DNA from 2 places in the Limnobacter sp. UBA3528 genome. Region 1 is predicted to be linked to the other one. Evidence: predicted binding sites of a transcription regulator. Region 1 holds the regulator's gene; the other holds the start of a gene.

The links. Region 1 encodes NrdR, which represses ribonucleotide reductase genes. Its sites were predicted from a motif close to CACNANATNTNGTG; they were not measured.
Region 2: the regulator NrdR is predicted to act here: its motif matches at 3,051-3,064, upstream of B4N58_RS01855 (ribonucleoside-diphosphate reductase subunit alpha).

The regions. Positions count from the first base shown of each region.
Region 1 covers NZ_DFOZ01000019.1:55,151-65,573, reverse strand. Annotated here, with positions in the region: gene B4N58_RS05275 (peptidoglycan DD-metalloendopeptidase family protein) at 1-851, opposite strand, end outside; gene tyrS (tyrosine--tRNA ligase) at 1,133-2,404, shown strand; gene B4N58_RS05265 (histidine phosphatase family protein) at 2,401-3,126, shown strand; gene glyA (serine hydroxymethyltransferase) at 3,180-4,424, shown strand; gene nrdR (transcriptional regulator NrdR) at 4,443-4,910, shown strand; gene ribD (bifunctional diaminohydroxyphosphoribosylaminopyrimidine deaminase/5-amino-6-(5-phosphoribosylamino)uracil reductase RibD) at 4,936-6,069, shown strand; gene B4N58_RS05245 (riboflavin synthase) at 6,078-6,707, shown strand; gene B4N58_RS05240 (DUF3047 domain-containing protein) at 6,698-7,453, opposite strand; gene B4N58_RS05235 (TIGR04283 family arsenosugar biosynthesis glycosyltransferase) at 7,501-8,883, opposite strand; gene mgtE (magnesium transporter) at 8,893-10,389, opposite strand; gene B4N58_RS05225 (putative Na+/H+ antiporter) at 10,411-10,423, opposite strand, start outside.
Region 2 covers NZ_DFOZ01000008.1:327-7,221, forward strand. Annotated here, with positions in the region: gene ffh (signal recognition particle protein) at 1-1,181, opposite strand, end outside; gene B4N58_RS01840 (cytochrome C assembly family protein) at 1,229-2,068, shown strand; gene B4N58_RS01845 (PP0621 family protein) at 2,068-2,325, shown strand; gene ampD (1,6-anhydro-N-acetylmuramyl-L-alanine amidase AmpD) at 2,340-2,903, shown strand; gene B4N58_RS01855 (ribonucleoside-diphosphate reductase subunit alpha) at 3,131-6,067, shown strand; gene B4N58_RS01860 (ribonucleotide-diphosphate reductase subunit beta) at 6,184-6,895, shown strand, end outside.

The sequences.
Region 1 (10,423 bases):
CCTGTGGGTGCGGCGTAATCCACGCCATTGTGCGCCTTCCAGCGTTGTTGAATGGGGTGGAAACGACGAGGAGTGAACCCTGAAGAAATTCTGGAGAAAGCCAAAGGCGATCGCAGGAAAGATTTTTTAAGGCTACGACCTTCTTCGTTGTAATAACCCGCGTTTCTATTTCCACTTGGCGCAAACCAATAGGCTTTGTAAGGTTTATTGTTGTTGACGAACTCAACCGCCAACACACGCCCCGAACGCGCCGACCGACCTTCAAGTGTAAGGTCTTCGTACACTACCTTGAACTCATCGCCCTTTTGCAGTTCGCGATGAAAGTCAATGTCAGATCCAAAAATTTCCGTCAGTTGAATAGCCACTGAATCGGGCATACCTGCCTTGTCAGCAGCGGCAAACAGAGATGACTCAATTCGGCCGGAGCGGAAAACTATCTGTTTCTCAAAGTTGACAGATTCAAGCTTCGAGACAAATTGCCCATTCAGCTTCTGAACCAGGATCGACTCTTGGCTGTCTTCATCGATGCCGCTTTTGTAGCGGAGCCACTGCAGATCGCCATCAGCGGTTTGCTGAACTGTCAACACACGGCCTGCACGCAGGTTTACCAAATTACGCGCGGTTTTGTCTTGGCCCAAGAAAGTGGCCAGGCCAGCAGTGTTCACACCCATGCGCTCAAGTAAACCCACCAGTGTGTCACCACGGCGAATTCGCTCTTCGGCAACCAATGGATCAAAGGTGTAAACGCCCTCATCTGCGAGGTTAAGTTCAACTGCCTCTACAACCACTTCCGAATTAATTAGAGCGGAATCAACCGGGGAATTTTGAACAGAGCCAGCAATTGCAACCACTGCACCGAGAACAGGGAATGAAAAAAACCCTACAATGACCCACTTTCTGTGATTGTGGGATTGGGGAAGCGCGGAGTCGGCAAATTGCCACCCCGACTGGATAAAGCGCTTGGTAAGAGAAAAGCCCTGTCCCCACGCGGCGATTGCTCGCTCTAATAAATTCTGAAGCATCATGTTTTAGTTTTAAAGGTGTGAAATTTCACGTGCCGATCGCCCACAATCAGCTTTATTTTCAAAAATACAACACTGAAGTTTGCCAGAGTGTAACAAAGGATTGCCAAATGAACCAGTCACCTGATAGTAGGCCCCCCAAAATTACGGAAATTACTGAGAATTTGTCTGATTCCGTTCGGCACGCCCTCGATGTGACCAAGCGTGGCTGCGAAGAACTGTTGATTGAATCGGAATGGATTCAAAAACTGGTTCATAGCGAGAAAACAGGCAAACCCCTGCGCATTAAATTGGGATTGGACCCCACGGCACCCGACATTCATTTGGGCCACACAGTGGTACTCAACAAGCTTCGACTATTGCAAGATTTAGGCCATCAAGTCATTTTTCTGATTGGCGACTTCACGTCCATGATTGGCGATCCATCAGGCCGGAACAGTACTCGACCGCCATTGACCAAGGAACAGGTTCAGGAAAACGCGAAAACCTACCATGAGCAGGCCGTTAAAATTCTGGATCCCCAACGCACAGCAATTGAATTCAACAGTAAATGGCTGATGCCCTTGGGTGCAGACGGCATGATCCGCCTGGCCAGCAGCTACACCGTGGCGCGCATGCTGGAGCGTGATGACTTCACGAAACGGTATCAATCCGGTACGCCGATTGCCGTGCACGAGTTTTTATACCCGCTTCTGCAAGGCTACGACTCAGTTGCGCTGGAAAGCGATTTGGAGTTGGGTGGCACTGATCAGAAATTCAACTTGCTGATGGGTCGAGAGCTGCAAAAACAAAATGGCCAAAGCGCGCAATGTATTTTGACCATGCCGCTGTTGGTGGGCACCGATGGTGTGGACAAAATGTCGAAGTCCAAGAACAACTACATTGGCGTAACAGAGACACCTTCCAATATGTTCGGCAAGGTGATGTCAATTTCTGACGAGCTAATGTGGAACTGGTACACCTTGCTTAGCTTTAAATCCCTGGCTGATATTGAAGCGCTGAAACAAGCCTGCGCCAGCGGTGAAAACCCACGCAACGCCAAAGTGGCACTGGCCCAAGAGTTGGTCGCGCGTTTTCACACCCCACAAGCAGCGGTTGACGCACTGAACGAATTCGAAGCACGGTTCAAGCAGGGGGCCTTGCCCGAGGACATGCCCGAGATCAACCTGAATTTGCCGGAAGGTGACGCGGACGCAGGTTTGGCCTGGGTACTGAAAGCTGCCAGCTTGTGTGAAAGCAGCAGCGACGCGAACCGAAATATCCAGCAGGGCGGCGTAAAAATTGACAGCGAGAAGATATCCGACAAAGCCACCCGCTTGGGCAAAGGCACTTACGTGATTCAGGTTGGCAAACGCCGCTTTGCGAAGGTGCACCTGAATTGAACAGCCAAGCTCTTGATTTTGGTGCAATTGTCAGCAAAAAACCGGTGGGATCGCGCTTCATTCTGGTGCGCCATGGAGAAACGGACTGGAACAAGGAAAAGCGCTTTCAGGGCCACACCGACATTGCCCTGAATGCGCACGGCCTGTTGCAAGCTCAATTGCTTCGCAAGTACTTTGATTCGCTGGAAGCGCGAGAAATTTCGCTTTACGATCAGTGCGTCAGCAGCGACTTAACTCGGGCACACACCACCGCATCGACGATTCACGGCTCCAAAACACCCGCCATGCAGTTGTATAAAGGCCTTCGGGAACGTGATTACGGTCATTTGTCGGGCTTGACTGGCGATGAAATGCAGGTCAAAAGCCCCAATGAATTTGCTGGTCTAAAAAACCGAATCCCCGACTCTCCCCTGTCCGGAGGGGAGAGTCTGGCCCAGTTCTACCAAAGGGTGGTATCTACGTTTCAGCAAATTTGCGCGGTCAGCACCCACAAAACAATATTGCTGGTGGCCCACGGCGGTGTACTCGATTGTATTTACCGATACTGCACTGGCGAGCTGTTGCATACGCAGCGTGAATGGCAACTGCCCAATTGCGCGCTCAATGTGGTCGATATTGATCCCCAAGGCAATAAAAGTGTGAAACTGTGGGCCTGGACCGGGCATTTGAACCACGACAAACCGGGCCAAAACATGGACGAAGTCGATGGTCGAATCGCTTGAAATCATTTAGAATATTGGGCTTGTCTTGAACCCAATCCTTTCCGGAAATCGTTATGTTTGACCGCCAAAAGGGCATCGCCCAAACCGACCCAGAATTGTGGACTGCCATGCAGCAGGAAACCACCCGCCAGGAAGACCACATTGAGTTGATCGCGTCTGAAAACTACGCGAGCCCAGCCGTGATGGAAGCCCAGGGTTCACAGCTGACCAATAAATACGCCGAAGGCTACCCCGGCAAGCGCTATTACGGCGGTTGCGAACATGTGGACACAGTTGAAGATCTGGCCATTGAGCGCCTGAAAAAACTGTTTGGCGCCGAAGCCGCCAACGTGCAACCCAATTCAGGCTCACAGGCCAATCAGGCTGTATTTTTTGCCTTGCTCCAGCCTGGCGACACCATCATGGGCTTGTCGCTGGCTGAAGGTGGTCACCTGACCCACGGCATGCCACTGAACATGTCTGGCAAGTGGTTCAACGTGGTTTCTTACGGCCTGAACAAGGAAGAAGCCATTGATTATGACCAGGTGGAAGCTTTGGCCCGTGAACACAAACCCAAAATCATCATCGCGGGTGCATCGGCCTACGCTCTGCGTATCGACTTTGAGCGCTTTGCCAAAATCGCCAAGGAAGTGGGCGCCTACTTCATGGTGGACATGGCCCACTACGCGGGTCTGATTGCTGCGGGTGTGTACCCCAACCCTGTACCGCATGCTGATGTATGCACATCGACCACGCACAAATCGCTGCGTGGCCCACGTGGCGGCATCATCTTGATGAAAGAGGAACTGGCCAAGAAAATCAATAGCGCAATTTTCCCCGGCATTCAGGGCGGTCCCCTGATGCATGTGATTGCTGGCAAAGCAGTGGCCTTCCACGAAGCCCTGCAACCTGCATTCAAGGAATACCAGCAGCAAGTAGTGTTGAATGCCAAGGCTTTGGCTGAAACCCTGGTTGAGCGAGGCTTGCGTATCGTGTCTGGCCGCACCGAAAGCCACGTGATGCTTGTTGACCTGCGTGCCAAGGGTATCACCGGCAAAGCTGCCGAAGCGGCTTTGGGCAATGCACACATCACAGTGAACAAGAACGCGATTCCGAACGACCCCGAGAAGCCATTTGTAACCAGCGGCATTCGCTTGGGTAGCCCTGCAATGACCACACGTGGCTTCAAGGAAGAGCAGGCCCGCGCAGTCGGTCACCTGATCGCCGACGTACTTGAAAACCCGGAAGACGAAGCCACATTGGCCACAATCCGCGCCAAGGTCAAGGAATTGACCAGCCAGTTTCCTGTTTACAAGTAAGCAAGGGGCCACGGCGTCATGAAATGCCCTTTCTGTGGCAACGCCGACACCCAGGTGGTCGATTCGCGCACGTCTGAAGAAGGCGACGCGATTCGACGCCGCAGGCAGTGCAGCAGCTGCGGCAAACGTTTCACGACCTACGAACGGGCCGAACTGTTTTTGCCCGCAATCGTCAAGAAAGACGGTTCACGCGTCGAATTTTCACGAGACAAACTTCGCGGCAGTTTGATGCTTGCCTTGCGCAAACGCCCGGTTCGCGCCGAGGCCATTGATGACGCCATTTCGAGCATTGAAGAAAAACTACTGGTGAGTGCCGCCCGGGAAGTAGACACGAAGTTTTTGGGTGAGTTGGTGATGCAACAACTCAAACAACTCGATACAGTGGCCTACATTCGTTTCGCATCGGTCTACAAAAGCTTTGAAGACCTGCAAAGTTTCTCTGAAGAAATTGCACATTTAACTGCCCCAGCCAAAAAAGGCGCCTAAAAGTAACTGTGAAGTAACTGAAGCCATGGCCACCTTTTCACCCACCGACGAACACTGGATGCAGCATGCGCTGAACCTGGCCTGGAAGGGACAGTACAGCACCACGCCGAACCCGCGCGTGGGTTGTGTGTTTGTGCGCGATGGCGTGGCGATTGCGGAGGGCTTTCATGCCAAGGCAGGTGAAGGCCATGCGGAAGTGCAAGCCATTGCCGACTCCAGGGCTCGCGGTGTCTCCCTGGCAGGCAGCACCGCCTATGTAACCCTGGAACCCTGCGCCCACCATGGGCGCACCGGCCCCTGTGCGGAAGCACTGGTGGCAACGGGTGTAGCGCGGGTTGTAGCGGCGGTGCTAGACCCCAACCCGCTGGTGTCAGGCAAAGGCATGGCGATTTTACAAGCGGCTGGCATTGAGACCGCGCACGGTGTGTTGATTGAACAGGCGCGCTGGATTAACCGTGGTTTTTTCAGTCGCATGGAACGCCAACGCCCCTGGGTGCGCTTGAAAGTGGCCAGCAGCGCCGACGGTATCAGCGCGCTGAACAATGGGGCAAGCCAGTGGATCACCGGCGAGGCAGCCCGGCTGCATGGCCACCACCTGCGTGCGCAAGCCTGTGCGGTGCTCAGTGGCATTGGCACAGTAAAAGCCGACAACCCGCAACTGAATGTGCGCGGCATTGACACGGAACGCCAGCCCTTGAAAGTGATTGTGGACAGCAAGCTGGAAATTTCACCCGATGCCCGCCTGCTTCAATCCGGGCGCGTACTGATTGCACACACTGAACCACACAGACCGGGCTGGCTGACGACACACCCGAACGCAGCAAATATCGAGGCCTTGAACGTGGCGCCAGTGGCGGCAGGTTTGCATGCTGGCAAAGTAAAAACGGATTTGCTGCGCCTGTTACAAGAGCTGGCACAACGTGGTATCAATGAGTTGCACCTCGAGGCAGGCTTCGGCCTGAACGGTTCATTCCTGCAAGCGGGCCTAGTCGATGAAATTGTGCAATACATTGCCCCTCGATTTCTGGGGCCAGGCCAAGGCCTGTTCCGCCTGCCAGAACTCGAAGCCCTGCCCGCTTATGTCAGCTGGGCAATTCAGTCATTTGAACAAATTGGACCAGACCTGCGAATTACGTGGGTTCAAAATAATCAGGAGTAGTAGCACCCATGTTCACCGGAATTATTGAATCAATCGGTCAAATCAAAACTGTTGAGCCCTTGCAGGACTCAACTTATGCAGGAGTACGTCTTGCAGTGCATGCACCCTCGCTCGACTTCTCAGACGTCAAACTGGGGGACAGCATCGCCATTCAAGGTGCCTGCATGACCGTGGTGGCCATGCAAGATCAAACCTTTCACGTGGACGTCTCGCAGGAAAGCTTGTCGAAGACCGTGGGTTTAAGTCAACCCGGTGAAGTGAACCTGGAAAAAGCCATGCGCCTGTCCGATCGTGTTGGCGGTCACCTGGTCAGCGGTCATGTGGATGGTTTGGGCAGTGTGGTTGATTTTTCGCCAGTCGGTGAAAGCTGGCACTTGCAAATACGCGCGCCAAAATCCCTGTCGCCTTTCTTCGCCTACAAGGGTTCGGTCACAGTGAATGGCGTCAGCCTGACCGTGAATCAGGTCGATGACCATGCAAGCGGCGAATGCGATATTCACATCAACCTGATTCCGCACACGGTTCAAATGACCACCCTGAAACATTTGAAAGCGGGCAGCCCGGTGAATCTGGAAATTGACCAGATCGCCAGGTACTGCGAGCGAATCGTGAAGACCATGAATTTGAATCAGGGCTGAGCTTGCACGCTACCAAACAGGGCCTTGGCTTTCGATTTGGTATTGTCTGAATCAGCGCCCAAAGCCAAGCCAGTGATCATCACGGGCCCTTCTGGCAATTCTTTGCCGAACGCCTTACGTGCATCAGCCTGCAAATCCCGGTTTTCTGAAACCAGCTCAGCTGCGCTGGCCATATCGCGAAGCACAATGTTTTTCACACGGTCAGTGTAGGGATTATCAAACACCTGCCCTACTTTTTCACCCGGCGTACCCCACACATAACACAGGGTGGCCGCGGGCAAGCGCTCACCGGAAACAGTGCGCGCAGCGGCCAATGCAAGGCGGGCTCCAAGACCAATTTTGCTTTCATCCACCTGGACAAAAGCGCACAGTTTTGCGCCCGCATCGTCGCCCGCCTTGGTCTGCAAATTCGCCTTTGCTGGTTGGGTTAATACCTGCCATTCCCAACCCAATGTCTTCAATGCCTTCGGCTTATCAAACAGATGCACCAAGGTGCCGTAAGCCTTGTCTGCGTCAGCAAGCAACACTGTTTTCTCGCCGTTTTTCTGCAAGCTGAACTCGGTGTGTGCTGCAATGTCCGGGTGAAACTGGGGTTTCCATACAGCAGGAATTCCGGCAGACACATCGGTCGGCCATTGGGGCAAGGCCTCGGAGGCATGCAAAGGCATGCTTATGCAGATCAAGCTGGCTGCGAGTGCGCCAGCCACGCGTGCCTTTTTGGCACCTGTCCCATTTGGGGTTTTCATCAGCTCCTGTTTCACTGTCTGCATTTTTTCCTCACGACTAATTTTTGTCAGACCTCACCTGTTGGGTAACGTTCGACCCAATCTTCAGGGACACAACCTTGCAATACGGCCTGTTGCAAATCTTCGGGCTCGTCGATGTCAAGTTGCGCCTCAAACCATGTGGCTTCAATGCCAAGTCCGTCAAGTGCTTCACGGGTTTGTGCAGCCACCTGCGCACCTCCCCATTGAATATGGCCAGAAAATACGGAGGACACACAACGCGTGCAGGCCAGGGCTACATAACCCCCGTCCAGCGCAGGGACGAAGGCCAATTCATGTTGTTTGGCGGCTTTTTCAAGTGCGCGCAGATCGTTCAACGTGAACTGCACTGCATCTGGCCCCAACAGCACAACCACCTCACTGTGCTTCAAATGGGTTTGAACTGCAGTTTGCATGCGCACACCCAAATGCCCTTCCGGTTGAATGCAGCGTGTCACCTGTCGCGTGGCCAGTAATGAACCCCACTGTGCGTCACTGCCGCCATCAGTCCACAAGACCACATTCACACCACTTAATTTATCAAGTGTACTGAGCAACAGATATCGGGCAAATTCTGCGCATTGTTCAGCGCCCAACATGGGCTCCAGCCTGGTTTTTACACGCCCAGCCTGTGGATATTTCGCAAAAACAGCCACAGTCAAAGGGATCTTTTCACGCGCATCTGCATACTGCCGCGCCAGCTCGGTAGCAGGCACCCCACGCCAGTACTGATAGCGAAAGCGCCACATCAACAGGATTGTTTTCCATGCGCCCTGGGTGTCCCAGCGCCGGCCAGAAGTAATCACGGGTGTGCCAATTGGCAAAAAGCACGGTGCAGCCACCTGTTTCAAGCGCTTGCTCCATTCAATGTCTTCCATCAAGGGTTGCTCAGGAAAACCGCCAACCTTTTCAAACAGCAGTCGACTGGCGAACAGGGCTTGATCACCCGTGGCGATTTTGCTGAAGCGGGAGCGATGATTCATGAGCCAAGCCACTACAGGCAACCACCTGCTTTGCCCGGAAATTCGCACATTGAACCGACCCCATACAGACTGACCGCCGCGAGCCTGAAGCGCCTGCGAAAAACCGTTCCATGCAGCAGCATTCAGGACAGTGTCCGCATGCAGAAAAAGCAGGATGTCACCCTTGGCCGTGGCTGCACCGCAGTTCATTTGTCGCGCACGACCTTTTTGGCTTTGAATGGCAGTAATTTGCAGATGCACTGCCAAGGATTGCAGGGTTTGCCAGCTTGCATCGCTCGAACCGCCATCGACCAAGATGATTTCATCACAAGGTCGAAGCAATTCAGTCAAGGCGTGAATTCGCGGGGTGAAACTGTCACGGTCAATGGTGGGTACTTCGTTGAACACAGGCACCACAATCGACACGGAAGGCGCAGCAAAAGGCACCATATGCAGGCTTTAAAAGAACAGGGAGGCCAGTCCCAGGAAAATAAAGAAGCCCATGCTGTCAGTGGTAAAGGTCAGCAGCACGGAAGACCCCATGGCTGGGTCACGCCCCATTTTCTCCAAACCCAAAGGCACCAGCACACCAATCAGCGAGCCAACCAACAGGTTCAACATCACAGCAAGGGTCATCAACAAGCCCAACATGACGGCGTTGGGTGACCCGAAATACAGGCCCCATGCCGCAAGGCCTGCCACGCTGCCCCACACCAAACCGTTCAAGCCAGCAATGGCCAGTTCTTTCTTCAGCAACAATTTGAAATTCGCAGCGGTTACCTGGCCAAGTGCCAGCGAGCGAATCATCAAGGTCATGGTCTGGTTGCCCGAATTGCCCGCAATACCCGCCACAATGGGCATCAAAGTGGCCAAGGCGACGACTTTGGCAATCGTACCTTCGAAGGAGTCAATCACGCGACTTGCAAAAAAAGCGGTGCACAGATTCAGACCCAGCCACATCCAACGGTTTTTGGCAGACTCCCACACCGACGCAAACAGATCTTCTTCTTCACGCAAACCAGCACTCGAGAGCAGGTCTGCTTCGCTTTCCTCGCGAATCACATCCACGACTTCATTCACGGTCAGGCGACCAATCAGCTTTCCGGATGGATCAAGCACGGGCGCCGACACAAGATCGTAACGCTCAAAGGCCTGCGCAGCTTCATAGGCATCGTCCAATGCAGACAGCATCAGCACTTCACGACTCATCACCTCGCTCACCAGGGTTTCTGGTTCATTTACCAAAAGGCGGTCCAAGGGCAGACTGCCCTTGAAGTGATCGACCCGATCGACCACAAACACCTGATCGGTTTGATCTGGCAATTCGTCAAACCTGCGCAGGTAGCGCAACACCACTTCCAGTGTCACATCATCGCGAATTGTCACCATGTCGAAGTCCATGCGCGCACCCACCGTGTCTTCCGGGTAACTCATGGCTGCGCGTAGTTGTTCGCGCTCTTCAAGGCTCAGGCTGCTGGCCAGTTTTTCCACCACATCGCGTGGCAAATCGGGGGCCAATTCCGCAATTTCATCTGCGTCCAGAGATTCGGTGGCAGCGAACAGTTCTTCGCTGTCCATGGACTTGATCAGGCTTTCACGAACGGCATCGCTCAATTCAAGAAGAATGTCGCCATCGCGTTCAGAGCGCACCAGGCTCCACACCAACATCCGCTCTTCTTGCGGCAAACTTTCCAGTACATAGGCCACGTCAGCAGGGTGCAACAGATACAGCTTGTTACCCAGTTCGGTCAGGTGCTGTCGGTGCACCAGCTCTTCGACCAGGCTTTGCCGCTGCGGATTGACTGTGGTTTGCTGGTTGTGAACAACGCTTTCAATGACTTTCTGTTTGCGCAACATCGCCTGCACTTCGGCCAGGGCCCTCTGTGCATCATCGAGATCGTGAGGCAGCTCAATCGCTGGCTCTTGATCGTTGTAGTCGATGTTTTGTTCGCTCAAGTCAAAAGTCCCGAATCAGGATTACAAAAACTGG
Region 2 (6,895 bases), on a different contig from region 1:
ATATCGGGCTTGGTGCGTTCGGCAATGGTCATTGAGAAAATAATGGCTTCGGTGCGCTTCATCTGCTTTTCTGCGGCGGTGGCATCCACATCGCCCGCACCTTTCATCAGTTGGCTGGGCAATTTGTCCATCAGCCCTTGCAGGCCACCCATGTTTCGCATCTGGCTGATTTGCGCCAAAAAGTCGTTTAAATCAAAAGCCTTGCCACTTTTCAGTTTCTTGGCGAGTTTTTCCGCTTCGTGCTGGTCAATGCCTTTTTTGGCCTCTTCCACCAAGGAAACGATGTCGCCCATGCCCAGAATTCGGCCCGCCACACGGTCAGGGTGGAATTTTTCAAAGCCGGTCAGCTTCTCGCCCACACCCATGAACTTGATGGGTTTGCCCGTAATTTGGCGCACGGAAAGGGCGGCACCCCCACGCGCATCGCCGTCCATTTTGGTAAGTACCACGCCAGTCAGGGGCAGGGCTTCGTTGAAGGCCTTGGCAGTGTTGGCGGCATCCTGACCCAACATCGCATCGATCACAAACAAGGTTTCAGTCGGGTTCACCGCTGCATGCAAAGCCTTGATTTCATTCATCATGGCTTCATCAATGCCCAAGCGGCCTGCCGTGTCCAGAATCAGCACATCAAAAAACTGGCGTTTGGCGTGGTTCAGCGCCGCCAAGGCAATGTCGACTGGTTTTTGAGTGATGTCGGAAGGAAAGAACTCGGCGCCTGCCTGCCCGCTGACTGTTTTTAGCTGTTCAATCGCCGCAGGGCGATACACGTCGGCTGAAACGGTCAGCACTTTCTTTTTCAGGTTGTCTTTTAAATACTTGGCCAGCTTGCCGGTGGTGGTTGTTTTACCAGCACCTTGCAAACCTGCCATCAAAATCACCACCGGGGGCTGCGCGGCCAGGTTGATTTCTTCTGTTTTCTCGCCAATCAGCTTGATTAGCTGCTTGTGAACAATGCCCACCAGGGCTTGGCCGGGGGTTAAGCTGTTCAGCACTTCCTCGCCCAGCGCCTGTTCCTTCACCTGATTGATGAACTCTTTCACCACGGGCAGGGCCACGTCGGCCTCCAGAAGCGCCAAGCGAACTTCACGCAACATTTCCTGCGTGTTGGCCTCGGTAATGCGGGCTTCGCCTTTGATATTTTTGACAACGCGCGTTAGGCGATCGGAGAGGTTTTCAAACATCGTGTGGTGCCCCTGACTCGTGCTATGAATCGAGTAAACTGATTGGTATGAACAACACAATATTGTACGCGCTCGCAGTGCCGCTGCTGTCCGCCTCGGGTGGATTGGCGGCGCTGAACGTTTTCGGCAAATGGTCTGCACCTGCAGGGTTAAACCGTGCGTTGGTTGCTTTGGCCTTGCTGGTGTCGGGGTATTTGTTGGGCACCCTGTTGTTTCAAACCGATGGCATGCACTTCGGTTTTGTTCTTGGCTTGATGTGCGTGGCCTGGCTGGCCTCTTTGGTCGCCTTTGTTGAAAGTTTTTTCAATCGTGTGCCACTGCTTGAGTTAATTGTGTTTCCGCTGTGTGCGGTGGTGTTTTTGCTTCCACTGTGGATGGGCGAAGACGCTGCAATTCGCATGGCTGGCGATCATTTGTTTCAGTTGCACCTGTTGATTGCACTGGCAGCCTATAGTTTGTTGGGCATTGCGGCCGCCCATGGCATCGTGATGGCCTTTCAGGAAAAAGCCCTGCACCAGCCAGTGGCATCCAATCAGGAAAACCGCGTGCTGCGGGAACGGCTTCTGGATCAATTGCCCTCGCTGCTCACCATGGAGTCGATTCTGTTCCGGCAGCTTTGGGCGGGCTTTGTGTTGTTGTCGCTCACCCTGATCACAGGTTTTCTGTTTTCTGAAGAGTGGAGCGGCAGCAGTTGGCGATTTGATCACAAAACCCTGTTCGCCATCATTTCATGGTGTTCATTCGCGGTATTGCTGGGCGGGCGTGTGGTATTTGGCTGGCGTGGCAAAGTGGCTTTGCGCTGGTGTTTGGGCAGCTATGCGGTGTTGGTATTGGCTTATTTTGGTACCCAGTTTGTGCTGGAATTTATTTTGAAAAGGGCAGTTTGATGGGTCGTATTCTGTTTTTCCTGGGCCTGGCGTTGGTGGCCTGGATTCTTTTCAAAAGCTGGCAGCGCAAACAATTGGGTGAAAAACCCGGTGTAGACGTTAAACAAAAAGGCAATCTGGGCCGTAAAACCCAGGAAGAGATCATGCCTTGCCAGCATTGCGGCGCTTACAGCCCCATGTCTGAGGGCGTGATGATGCAGGGGCGCTTTTATTGCGGCATGGAGCATGCCAAGGCGGCCGGAGAGAAAGTTCGCTAACGAAGGGGCAGGCCATGTGGCTGGACGAAGGCTGGATTGAAGAAGACTGGGTACACCGCCTGCAAAGCCCCAATCAGGATGCACGCCCCATGGGCACTGTGGTGGATACCCTGGTTGTTCATTGCATCAGCTTGCCCGAGCGTGGGCGAGACTCCGCCTTAATCACCGACCTGTTTTTGAATCGGCTCGATTGCCATTCCCATGCCTCGTTTGGCGAGTTGATCGGCCTGCATGTTTCCTCTCATTTTCTGATTGATCGGGATGGGTCTGTGACTCAATTTGTCTCGTGTGAAAAACGGGCCTGGCATGCCGGAATTTCAGCCGCAATGGACCGCAGTAATTTCAATCATTTTTCAATCGGCATTGAGTTGCTGGGCGATATTTACACCCCGTTTGAGCAGACCCAATACGCCAGCCTGAAGCGCCTTGCTTTGGAGTTACAAGCACGTTATCCACTGAAATATGCCATGGCGCACAGCGAGATAGCACCCACCCGGAAAACCGACCCCGGACCCTTCTTTGACTGGAAAGGTCTACGCAAATCAAACACCTACGAACTTCAGATTAACGGTCTTTAAAAGGCCGTTTTTTTGTTGCACTGCGGTTATCCCATGCTTGTCCACAAGTTGTTCACAGGGGATAACTCTGTGCACAAGTTGGGGATAAGAAAGTGTTTGCCAAATCGTGTTTCGACCACTACAATTAGTTCCAAGCCACATACAAAACACAAGATATAGTGGTTGCCAGTTTTACCCCACTACAAAAACAAACCCTCAAGAACACGTTTATTCCAGGAGAAAGATGCATGCTAACTAGCCATGGAACCTCAGATTTGGCGAGCAATTTGGCAACTGATGCGCCCTTGTCCACCTCTAAGCCTGCTGGTGCAGCGCCTGTGGTTGACAGCGCGTACTCAAACTACAAAATTATTCGCCGAAATGGTGCCGTGGTTGGTTTTGAGCCCAGCAAAATTGCCGTGGCCATGACCAAAGCATTTCTGGCAGTGAATGGTGGCCAGGGTGCTGCTTCTGCACGCATTCGTGAACTGGTTGAACAGATGACCGGCAGCGTGGTGAATGCCTTGGTTCGTCGCCAGCCTTCCGGTGGTATTTTCCACATCGAAGACATTCAAGACCAGGTTGAACTGGCCCTGATGCGCTCTGGTGAAGCCGAAGTGGCTCGCGCCTATGTGTTGTACCGCGAGCGCCGTGCGCAAGAACGCGCAGCCAAGCAGGTTGAGCAAGCCGAGCAGCATGCTCTGAATGTAATGGACGGCGACATCAAGCGCCCCCTCGATGTTGAAGCACTGAAAGCGTTGATTGAGAGTGCTGCCGTTGGCTTGAATGAAATTGACGTTGCACACCTTCAGAAAGAAACCCTGAAGAATCTGTACGACGGCGTGAAAATCGACGAAGTGTTCAAGTCGGCAATTCTGGCCTCACGCGCCATGATCGAGAATGAACCCAGCTACACGCTGGTTACATCGCGCCTGTTGCTGCACACCATTCGCCGTGAAATTATTGGCCGCGAAATTGCGCAAGATGAAATGGCGCAGGTGTACCCCGAGTACTTCCCCCAGTTCATCAAGAAAGGTATTGCCGCTGGCCTGCTCGATAATCGCCTGGCCCAGTTTGACATGAAGAAATTGGGCGCGGCCCTGAAGTACGAACGCGATTTGCAGTTCGATTACCTTGGTCTGCAAACCCTGTACGACCGCTACTTCCTGCACGTAGAAGGTACCCGCATTGAAATGCCACAGGCGTTTTACATGCGCGTGGCCATGGGCCTGGCCTTAAATGAAGTGGATCGCGAAGCACGCGCCATTGAATTCTATGAAGTACTGTCAACATTCGACTTCATGAGCTCTACGCCCACATTGTTCAACAGCGGCACCATTCGTTCGCAGCTGTCTTCTTGTTACCTCACCACCATTGGTGACGACCTTGACGATATCTATGAAGGCATCAAAGAAAACGCACTGTTGAGCAAGTTTGCCGGCGGCCTGGGCAATGACTGGACGCCTGTTCGTGCCTTGGGCAGCCACATCAAGGGCACCAACGGTAAGTCACAAGGTGTTGTGCCATTCCTGAAAGTGGTGAATGACACGGCTGTTGCCGTGAACCAAGGTGGCAAGCGCAAAGGCGCGGTGTGTGCCTACCTTGAAACCTGGCACATGGACATTGAAGAGTTTCTGGAATTGCGCAAGAACACTGGCGACGACCGCCGCCGCACGCATGACATGAACACTGCGAACTGGATTCCTGACCTGTTCATGAAGCGTGTAATGGAAGGTGGTAACTGGACCCTGTTCAGCCCATCCGACTGCCCCGATTTGCACGACCTGTACGGCAAAGCCTTCGAAAAGGCTTACGTGGGTTACGAAGAGAAAGCCGCCCGTGGCGATTTGAAATTGTTCAAAACCGTGGAAGCAGCCAAGCTGTGGAGAAAGATTCTCTCCATGCTGTTTGAAACCGGCCACCCCTGGATTACGTTCAAAGACCCTTGCAACATTCGCAGCCCCCAGCAACACGTGGGCGTGGTGCACTCATCCAACCTGTGTACAGAAATTACCCTGAACACCAACGAGAATGAAATTGCGGTGTGTAACCTGGGCTCCGTGAACCTGACGCGTCACCTGAAGCCCGCCGACAACGGCGAGCTGGTGCTAGACCACGAGAAGCTGCAGAAAACTGTGGGCGTGGCCATGCGCATGCTGGACAACGTGATCGACATCAACTACTACGCAGTGGCCAAGGCGCGCAATTCCAACCTGCGTCACCGCCCTGTGGGCATGGGCATGATGGGCTTCCAGGATGCACTGCACATGATGCGCAAGCCTTATGCATCCCGTGATGCAGTTGAATTCGCCGATGAAAGCATGGAAGCCATTTGCTACTACGCCTACGAAGCCTCGACTGAGTTGGCGGCCGAACGCGGTGCTTACAGCACCTTCAAGGGCTCGCTGTGGGACAAGGGCATCATGCCTTTGGATTCACTGAAGCTGCTGGAAGAAGAGCGTGGCGGTTATGTTGAAGTGGATACAAGCAGCCGTATGGACTGGGACGCACTGCGCGCACGCATCAAGAAGCACGGCATGCGCAACTCGAACTGCGTGGCCATTGCGCCCACGGCAACCATTTCCAACATTATTGGTGTAGCGGCTTCCATTGAGCCCACATTCCAGAACCTGTATGTGAAGTCGAACCTGAGTGGTGAATTCACGATCGTGAACGAACACTTGGTGCGCGACTTGAAGCGCTTGGGCATTTGGGACGAAGTGATGATTTCTGACCTGAAGTACTTCGACGGTTCGGTCATGAAGATTGACCGGATTCCAGAAGACCTGAAGCGCCTGTACGCCACAGCGTTTGAAATGGACCCACGCTGGCTGGTTGAAGCTGCAGCCCGTCGCCAAAAATGGATTGATCAAGGCCAAAGCTTGAACATTTACATGGCGGGTGTCAGCGGCAAGCGTTTGGACGACACGTACAAACTGGCCTGGATTCGCGGTTTGAAAACCACTTACTACCTGCGCACTATTGGTGCCACGCATGCTGAGAAATCAACCTTGGCCGGTGGTGAGTTGAATTCCGTGAATGCGGAAGGCGGTGCGTCTGCTGCGTTTACATCGGCCCCGGCCACTGGCTTGGTGCCTAACCTGCCTGAGCAAGAAATTGAAGGCAAGGTGTGCACCATGCGCCCAGGCGATGCGGGCTTCGACGAGTGCGAAGCTTGCCAGTAAAGTTTGAATAAAAGACCAGCGATTTGGGCAAGTGACCAAGACTTGCCCAAGTGAATAAAAATGAACATAATGACACTGTGACTTTATACAGTGTATTAGTTAAGGAGTTAAAAAATATGCTGTCTTGGGACGATGAATTTGATGCAACCATGGGCAAAACAGCAGCAGCGGCCAAGCCTGCCATGCCTGCCATGGGTTCTGTGGCTTCGGGTTTTGCTGCGCCTGCAGCCAGCCAGGGCTTGTATCAACAAGCTGCGCGCCCTGTGGTGCAGCAGCCTGCCGCTGAAGGTGCAAAGGCTGGCCGTGTAAACGCCGCCGACAAGCGCGTAATTAACGGCACCACCGATGTGAACCAGCTTGTGCCCTTCAAGTACAAGTGGGCTTGGGAAAAGTACCTGAGCCAGTGCGCCAACCACTGGATGCCGCAAGAAATCAACATGGACCGCGACATTGCGCTTTGGAAAGACCCCAATGGTTTGACCGAAGACGAACGCCTGATCGTGAAGCGTAACCTGGGCTTTTTTGTAACAGCCGATTCACTGGCTGCCAACAACATTGTGCTGGGTACCTACCGCCACATTACAGCGCCCGAGTGCCGCCAATTTTTGCTGCGCCAAGCGTTTGATGAAGCCATTCACACCCATGCTTACCAATACATTGTAGAAAGCCTGGGTATTCCTGAAGCGGAAACATTCAACGCGTACAACGAAATTTCCTGCATCAAGGCCAAAGACGATTTCTTGCTGCCGTTCATTGATGTGTTGACTGACCCGTCATTCAAAACCGGCACGCTTGAAGCAGACCAAACATTGCTGAAGAGCCTGATCG